DNA from 2 places in the Streptomyces sp. NPDC038213 genome. Region 2 is predicted to be linked to the other one. Evidence: predicted binding sites of a transcription regulator. Region 2 holds the regulator's gene; the other holds the start of a gene.
The links. The regulator HrcA, encoded in region 2, represses chaperone genes, less so after heat shock. The targets are predictions, from matches to a motif close to TTNGCACTCNGNNNNNCNGAGTGCNAA.
Positions count from the first base shown of each region.

Region 1 (4,343 bases), on a different contig from region 2:
CTCCTCGCCCACGGTGGTGAGGATGAAGTCGGAGCGGGCCGCGAAGCCGATCTGCTCCGGGTGCCCCAGCCCCAGGCCGGTGCCGGTGATCCCGCCGGTTCCGAAGCTGAACAGGGCCTGCGCCGACTGGTCCGAGACGATGCCCGGCGGCCGCTGCTCGGGCGGCAGGAAGATCGACATCGGCTCCAGCCAGGCGGCGACGCGGCCCTTGACGTGCGGTTCGGTGGACCCGACCACGAAGGCGCCGGCGGAGGCCATGAGCAGGCCGCAGACGATCCAGCTGGTCCGCTCGGTGGCGACGTACAGCATCACGACGAAGACGCCGAAGAAGATCAGCGAGGTGCCGAGGTCGCGCTCGAAGACCAGCACGAGCATCGAGACGATCCACACCGTGACGATCGGGCCCAGCTGCCGGCCCGGCGGCAGCCGCACGCCCAGCACCTTGCGGCCCGTCAGCGCCAGCGCGTCCCGGTGGACGACCAGGTACCCCGCGAAGAACACCGCGATCATGATCTTCACGAACTCGCCCGGCTGCAGCGACATGCCCCCGACCGTGATCCACCGCTTGGCGCCGTACTGGTCGGCGCCGAAGAAGGCGGGTGCGATCAGCAGGGCCAGGGCGACCGCCATCGTCAGGTAGATGTACCGCTGGAGGTGGCGGTGGTCGCGCAGGACGGCGATCACGGCCAGGGCGGCGGCCACGCCGATGACCGTCCACATCAGCTGCCCGGGCGCGTTCGCCGCGGCGTTCTTGAACTTCGCCACGTACGTCTGGTCCAGCCGCGCGAGCAGCACCAGCCCCAGCCCCGACAGCAGCAGCGCCAGCGGCAGGATCAGCGGATCCGCGTACGCCGCGAACCGGCGCACGCCCAGGTGCCCCACCAGCGCGAGCAGCGACATGCTGAGCGCGAAACCGGTGAGCCCCGGCGGGAGGGCGCCGTTCATCGCCAGGCCCACGCTGGCCTGGCCGAAGACGGTGATCGCGACGACGAAGGCCAGCAGCAGGGCCTCGGTGCGCCGGCGCGCCGAAGCCGTGGTCCGGGCCCGCAGGGTCAGTCCGCGCACGGCACGCCGCCGCCGGTGGCGCCCGGTGCCTCAGGGGTTGCGGAAGCCGTCCGTCCGATCTGCTCGCCAATGAGCCGCTTTATCTTCATATCGTCTACGACGAACGCACCGGCCCGGTGGTTCCTCGGTGCAGGTTTGAAGCGCCGGGGCAGGGGCATGGCTGCGTACCGGGCCGCGCCGCGCGCAACGCCGCCGGCCGTGAATTGGCACTCCGCTTGACCGAGTGCTAATCGCCGGAATACTCTCGGGCCTGGCACTCGCCCCTGGTGAGTGCCAACACAGCGACGGGCAGGTCCGGCACCCGCGACGACGGATCCACCTGGTCGCCACCTCAGACAGTTAACCCCGTGAGATCTCCGAAGGGGGAGGTCGGATCGTGACGACCGCCAGCTCCAAGGTTGCCATCAAGCCGCTCGAGGACCGCATCGTGGTCCAGCCGCTCGACGCAGAGCAGACCACGGCCTCCGGCCTGGTCATCCCGGACACCGCGAAGGAGAAGCCCCAGGAGGGCGTCGTCCTCGCCGTGGGCCCGGGCCGCTTCGAGGACGGCCAGCGTCTCCCGCTGGACGTCAACGTCGGCGACATCGTGCTGTACTCCAAGTACGGCGGCACCGAGGTGAAGTACAGCGGCGAGGAGTACCTCGTCCTCTCGGCTCGCGACGTGCTCGCGATCGTCGAGAAGTAATTCACCCGAAGCAGATTGCTTTGAGCTGCGCCCCTGGTCACCCCGCTGATTGCCGGGCGGCGAGGGGCGCAGTCCGTTAAACCCCAGAATTTTCGAGAGGGCTGAACCGCTTCCATGGCGAAGATCCTGAAGTTCGACGAGGACGCCCGTCGCGCCCTCGAGCGCGGCGTCAACAAGCTTGCCGACACGGTCAAGGTGACGATCGGCCCCAAGGGCCGCAACGTCGTCATCGACAAGAAGTTCGGCGCCCCGACCATCACCAACGACGGCGTCACGATCGCCCGTGAGGTCGAGCTGGACGACCCGTACGAGAACCTGGGCGCCCAGCTCGTCAAGGAGGTGGCGACCAAGACCAACGACATCGCGGGTGACGGCACCACCACCGCGACCGTCCTGGCCCAGGCGCTCGTCCGCGAGGGTCTGCGCAACGTCGCCGCCGGCGCCTCCCCGGCCGCCCTGAAGAAGGGCATCGACGCCGCCGTCAAGGCCGTCTCCGAGGACCTCCTCGCCACCGCCCGTCCGATCGAGGACAAGTCCGACATCGCCGCCGTGGCCGCGCTCTCCGCGCAGGACCAGCAGGTCGGCGAGCTCATCGCCGAGGCGATGGACAAGGTCGGCAAGGACGGTGTCATCACCGTCGAGGAGTCCAACACCTTCGGCCTCGAGCTCGAGTTCACCGAGGGCATGGCCTTCGACAAGGGCTACCTGTCCCCGTACTTCGTGACGGACCAGGAGCGCATGGAGGCCGTCCTCGAGGACCCGTACATCCTCATCAACCAGGGCAAGATCTCCTCGATCCAGGACCTGCTGCCGCTGCTGGAGAAGGTCATCCAGGCGGGTGGCTCCCGGCCGCTGCTGATCATCGCCGAGGACCTCGAGGGCGAGGCGCTCTCCACCCTCGTCGTCAACAAGATCCGCGGCACCTTCAACGCCGTGGCCGTCAAGGCCCCCGGCTTCGGCGACCGCCGCAAGGCGATGCTGCAGGACATGGCCACCCTCACCGGTGCCACCGTCATCGCCGAGGAGGTCGGCCTCAAGCTCGACCAGGCCGGTCTGGACGTGCTGGGCTCGGCCCGCCGCGTGACCGTCACCAAGGACGACACCACGATCGTGGACGGCGCCGGCAACTCCGAGGACGTCCTCGGCCGCGTCAACCAGATCAAGGCCGAGATCGAGGGCACCGACTCCGACTGGGACCGCGAGAAGCTCCAGGAGCGCCTCGCGAAGCTCGCCGGCGGCGTGTGCGTCATCAAGGTCGGCGCCGCCACCGAGGTGGAGCTGAAGGAGAAGAAGCACCGTCTGGAGGACGCCATCTCCGCGACCCGCGCCGCGGTCGAGGAGGGCATCGTCTCCGGTGGCGGTTCCGCTCTGGTCCACGCCGTCAAGATCCTCGAGGACAACCTCGGCAAGACCGGCGACGAGGCCACGGGTGTCGCGGTCGTCCGCCGCGCCGCCGTCGAGCCGCTGCGCTGGATCGCCGAGAACGCCGGCCTCGAGGGCTACGTCATCACCTCGAAGGTCGCCGAGCTCGACAAGGGCCAGGGCTTCAACGCCGCCACCGGCGAGTACGGCGACCTGGTGAAGGCCGGCGTCATCGACCCGGTCAAGGTCACCCGCTCCGCCCTGGAGAACGCCGCCTCCATCGCCTCCCTGCTGCTCACGACCGAGACCCTGGTCGTCGAGAAGAAGGAAGAGGAAGAGGCGGCCGGCCACAGCCACGGCGGCCACGGCCACAGCCACTGATCCACCGCCGGGCCCCCGGCAGCCGCCGGGCCCCCGGCACGCGAAAGCCCCCGTCCCGCCGTTCACCCGGCGGGCGGGGGCTTCCCGCTGTTCAGCGCTTCCCGCCCCCCGCGGCCTCGCCGGTCAGCCCGTCATGCCCAGCTGGCGCATCAGGCCCATGGCGTCGTAGTGCCACCAGCCTTCCTTGATCATCCCGTCCTGGCAGCGGAAGACCGTCGTGCCGGTCATCGTGCAGGTCTTCCCGGTGGGCGCGAGGCCCATGAACTCGCCCTTGTGCGTGCCGGTCCAGGTCCACAGCGTGGTGACGTAGTCGTCCTGCGCCGTCTGGACGTCCCGCGTGAAGGAGAAGTCGAAGGCGCTGCGCCACATGCCGACGTCCTCGCGGACCGCCTCGTACCCGCTCTTGTCCGTGGGGTTGCCGATGTCGTGGTCGCGGTAGTCCGCGGCGAAGACCTCCTCGATGACGGCCATGTCGCCCTTCACCGCGATCTCGTCGTACATCCGGTTCACGAGCTGGGTGTTGAGGTGCTCGTCCCGGACGACGTCGAGGTTGGTGAAGGTCGGCATCCCGTCGCAGAGGGCCACCATCTCCCGGAACATCCGGTCCGTCTCCGGGAGGTTCGAGTTCTTCATGGCCTCTTCGTACGAGGGGAACTCGACCACGTCCACGTAGTGGTTCTCGGCCTCGCGGTCCCTGCCCACCACGCTGTGGGTGACCGTGCGGTGCCCCTGGCTCTGGGCGATGTACCGGTCGAGCACCTGGTTCAGCTCGTCTGCCCGGCTGGTCGTGTAGTCGATGATCTGTACGAAAGTCATAGCGGTCTCCCGGGCTGGATGGACCCTTCCAGTT
Region 1 covers NZ_JBVJYM010000001.1:342,464-346,806, reverse strand. Annotated here, with positions in the region: gene ACZ7JZ_RS01545 (FtsW/RodA/SpoVE family cell cycle protein) at 1-1,065, opposite strand, end outside; gene groES (co-chaperone GroES) at 1,442-1,750, shown strand; gene groL (chaperonin GroEL) at 1,865-3,493, shown strand; gene ACZ7JZ_RS01530 (ester cyclase) at 3,617-4,309, opposite strand.
Region 1: the regulator HrcA is predicted to act here: its motif matches at 1,269-1,295, upstream of groES (co-chaperone GroES).

Region 2 (4,343 bases):
ACGCCGTCGTCCGCGACCTGGTCGACTGAACCCCGGTCCGCTGCGCGGGGCCTGTTCCCCACCCCGCCCCTTCCCGAAAGCAGGGGCTCCGCCCCCACACCCCCGCGCCTCAAGCGCCGGCGGGGCTGGATGTTGCCGGGAGTGGTGGGTCGGGTGCGGGTGGGTGGGGGGTTTCGGGGCTCCGCCCCGGACCCCGTTCCGTGCGCTCCGCGCCCGGTGCGCTCAAACTCCCCCAGACTTCGTCCGGGGGGACCCCCTGCGCGGGCTGGAGTTGCCGCCCCTGGCGGCACCATCCAGCCCCGCCGGCGTTTGAGGCGCGGGGTCTGGGGCGGAGCCCCAGGAGCGGGAAGGGGCGGGTAGGGGAGAGGCCCGCGCAGCGGGGAACCCGTGGTCAGGACGGGGTCGTGACGAAGTCGATGAGTTCTTCCACGCGGCCCAGGAGGGACGGTTCCAGGTCCTGGTACGACCTGACCCGGGACAGGATCCGCTGCCACGCCTCACCCGTGTTCGGCGCCCACCCCAGCGCCTCGCAGACGCCCGTCTTCCAGTCCCGCCCGCGCGGGACGGACGGCCACGACGGGATGCCCAGGGAGGACGGCTTCACCGCCTGCCAGACGTCCACGTACGGGTGGCCCGCGATCAGGACGTCCGGATGGGTGACGGCGGCCGCGATGCGGGACTCCTTCGAGCCGGGGACCAGGTGGTCGACCAGGACGCCCAGCCGGGCGTCGGGGCCCGGGGCGAAGGCGTCGACCAGGGCGGGGAGGTCGTCGACGCCCTCCAGGTACTCGACGACCACGCCCTCGATCCGCAGGTCGTCGCCCCAGACCTTCTCCACCAGCTCGGCGTCGTGGCGGCCCTCCACGTAGATCCGCCCGGCCCGGGCCACCCGGGCGCGGGCGCCCGGCACCGCCACCGAGCCGGACGCGGTGCGCTGCGGCGCCGCCGGGGCGCGGGAGGGCCGGACCAGGGTGACCACGGCCCCTTCCAGCAGGAAGCCCCGAGGCGAGAGGGGGAAGGCCCGGCGCTTGCCGAAGCGGTCTTCCAAAGTGACCACGCCGCCCTCGCAGCCGGTCACCGCCCCGCAGAAGTCCGTACCGGCCACCTCGACCACCAGGCCGGGGTCCGCGGCCACCTCCGGCACCGGGCGGGTCGCGCCGCGCTTCCAGGGCGGGGTCAGGTCGGGGGAGTACTCGCGCATTCGGACGACAGTAGGCAGGGCGGCCGGTTCAGGAGGGCGACACGCCGAAGCGCGCGGCGAGTGTGGCGCGTTGCGCACGGACGAAGTCCGCGTCCACGACCGCCCCGTGGCCGGGTACGTACAGCGCGTCCTCCCCGCCCAGGGACAGCAGCCGGTCGAGGGCGGCCGGCCACTGCCTGCGGACCGAGTCGTCCCCCGCCTGGGGTTCGCCGGACTCCTCCACGAGATCCCCGCAGAACACCGTCTCCCGCTCGCCGGGCACGAACACGGCCAGATCGTGCCGGGTGTGGCCCGGGCCGACGTTCGCCAGCAGCACCTGCACCCCGCCCAGTTCCAGGGTCCACTCCCCGGAGACCAGGTGCCGCGGCGCGATCAGCAGGTCCGTGGAGTCCGCCGCCTCCTGCGGGTCCAGCCCGTGCCGGACCGCGGACTCCCGCAGCAGGTCGCGGCCGGCGAGCAGGACCGCGTCCAGGCCCACCGCCCCGTACACCTCGGCCCCCGAGAAGGCCGCGGCCCCCAGGACGTGGTCGAAATGTCCGTGTGTGAATGCGATATGGGTCACGCGCCGGCCCGCCAGCCGCTCCGCCTGGGCCCGCACCGCGGAGCCCTCGCGCACGCACGAACCGGGGTCGATCAGCAGCGCCGCATCGTCTCCCACCACCAGTCCCGCGGTGCAGTCCCACACCGGGAGCCTCAGCCGGCCGGCGCGCCCGGTCAGCCCTTCCCAGCCTGCCTCTTCCCAACGGACGTCCATGCCGCGACGCTACCCTGACGGGCCGCCCTTGCTAGGGGTGCACCTCCCCGCCGTACACTGACCGGGGGATCTCTGGCACTCCGAACCCCCGAGTGCCAAACGGACGACGTTCATCAGGTGGAGGTGCGCACGATGCTCAGCGAACGCAGACTCGAGGTGCTGCGCGCCATCGTCCAGGACTACGTCGGGACGGAGGAGCCGGTCGGCTCCAAGGCGCTCACGGAGCGGCACCGCCTCGGCGTCTCGCCCGCCACCGTGCGCAACGACATGGCCGTGCTGGAGGACGAGGGCTACATCGCCCAGCCCCACACCAGCGCCGGCCGCATCCCCACCGACAAGGGCTACCGGCTCTTCGTCGACAAGCTCGCGGGGGTCAAACCGCTGTCCACGCCCGAGCGCCGGGCCATCCAGAACTTCCTGGACGGCGCCGTCGACCTCGACGACGTGGTCGGCCGCACGGTGCGGCTGCTCGCACAGCTCACCCGGCAGGTCGCGGTGGTGCAGTACCCCTCCCTGACCCGCTCCACCGTCCGGCACGTGGAGCTCCTCGCCCTCTCGCCCGCCCGCCTGATGCTCGTCCTGATCACGGACACGGGCCGGGTCGAGCAGCGGATGGTCGACGCCGCCGCCCCCTTCGGCGAGGCCTCCCTCGCCGATCTGCGGGCGCGGCTCAACAGCCGGGTGGTCGGCCGCCGCTTCGCGGACGTGCCGCAGCTCGTCCAGGACCTCGCGGAGTCGTTCGAGCTGGAGGACCGGGCAACGGTCCAGTCCGTGCTCGCGACCCTGCTGGAGACCCTGGTCGAGGAGAAGGAGGAGCGGCTGATGATCGGCGGAACCGCCAATCTCACCCGCTTCGGACACGATTTCCCCCTGACCATCCGCCCCGTCCTGGAGGCCCTGGAGGAGCAGGTCGTGCTCCTCCGGCTCCTGGGCGAGGCGAACGAGTCGGGGATGACCGTACGCATCGGCCACGAGAACGCCTACGAGGGACTGAACTCCACGTCCGTCGTCTCGGTCGGCTACGGTTCGGGCGGCGAGGCAGTCGCCAAACTCGGCGTGGTCGGACCGACCCGCATGGACTACCCCGGAACGATGGGAGCGGTACGCGCAGTGGCACGTTACGTCGGACAGATCCTGGCGGAGTCGTAAGTGGCCACGGACTACTACGCCGTACTCGGCGTGCGCCGCGACGCATCGCAGGACGAGATCAAGAAGGCCTTCCGGAAGCTCGCGCGCGAGCTGCACCCGGACGTGAACCCCGATCCCAAGACGCAGGAGCGCTTCAAGGAGATCAACGCCGCGTACGAGGTGCTGTCGGACCCGCAGAAGAAGCAGGTCTACGACCTCGGCGGCGACCCGCTCTCGGCCTCCGGCGGCGGTGGCGGCGCGGGCGGCTTCGGGGCCGGCGGCTTCGGCAACTTCTCGGACATCATGGACGCCTTCTTCGGACAGGCCTCCCAGCGCGGCCCGCGCTCGCGCACCCGCCGGGGCCAGGACGCCATGATCCGGCTCGACCTGGAGCTCGACGAGGCCGCCTTCGGCACCACGAAGGAGATCCAGGTCGACACGGCGGTCGTGTGCACGACCTGTTCCGGCGAGGGCGCCGCCCCCGGCACCTCCGCGCAGACCTGTGACATGTGCCGCGGCCGCGGCGAGGTCTCGCAGGTCACGCGGTCCTTCCTGGGCCAGGTCATGACCTCCCGCCCCTGCCCCCAGTGCCAGGGCTTCGGCACCGTGGTCCCGACCCCGTGCCCCGAGTGCGCGGGCGACGGCCGGGTCCGCTCCCGGCGCACCCTCACGGTCAAGATCCCCGCGGGTGTGGAGAACGGCACGCGGATCCAGCTCGCGGGCGAGGGCGAGGTCGGCCCCGGCGGCGGCCCCGCCGGCGACCTGTACGTGGAGATCCACGAGCTGCCCCACTCGGTCTTCCAGCGGCGCGGCGACGACCTGCACTGCACGGTGACCATCCCGATGACCGCGGCCGCGCTGGGCACGAAGTGCCCGCTGGAGACCCTGGACGGGATGGAGGAGGTCGACATCCGGCCCGGCACCCAGTCCGGCCAGTCGATCCCGCTGCACGGGCGCGGCGTCACGCACCTGCGCGGCGGCGGCCGCGGCGACCTGATCGTCCACGTCGAGGTCCAGACCCCGGCCAAGCTGGACCCGGAGCAGGAGGCCCTGCTCCGCCAGCTGGCCAAGCTGCGCGGCGAGGAGCGCCCCACGGGCCAGTTCCAGCCCGGTCAGCAGGGGCTGTTCTCCCGGCTGAAGGACGCCTTCAACGGCCGCTGACGGCTGCTGGTGATCCCCGGCGGGGGCCCTGCCGGGGGTCCGGGGGTGGCCCCCCGGGTGGGTGCAGTCAGCCCGGTCAGCAGGGGCTGTTCTCCCGGC
Region 2 covers NZ_JBVJYM010000002.1:108,077-112,419, forward strand. Annotated here, with positions in the region: gene hemW (radical SAM family heme chaperone HemW) at 1-29, shown strand, start outside; gene ACZ7JZ_RS03200 (DUF3097 domain-containing protein) at 392-1,201, opposite strand; gene ACZ7JZ_RS03205 (MBL fold metallo-hydrolase) at 1,230-1,955, opposite strand; gene hrcA (heat-inducible transcriptional repressor HrcA) at 2,088-3,104, shown strand; gene dnaJ (molecular chaperone DnaJ) at 3,105-4,244, shown strand.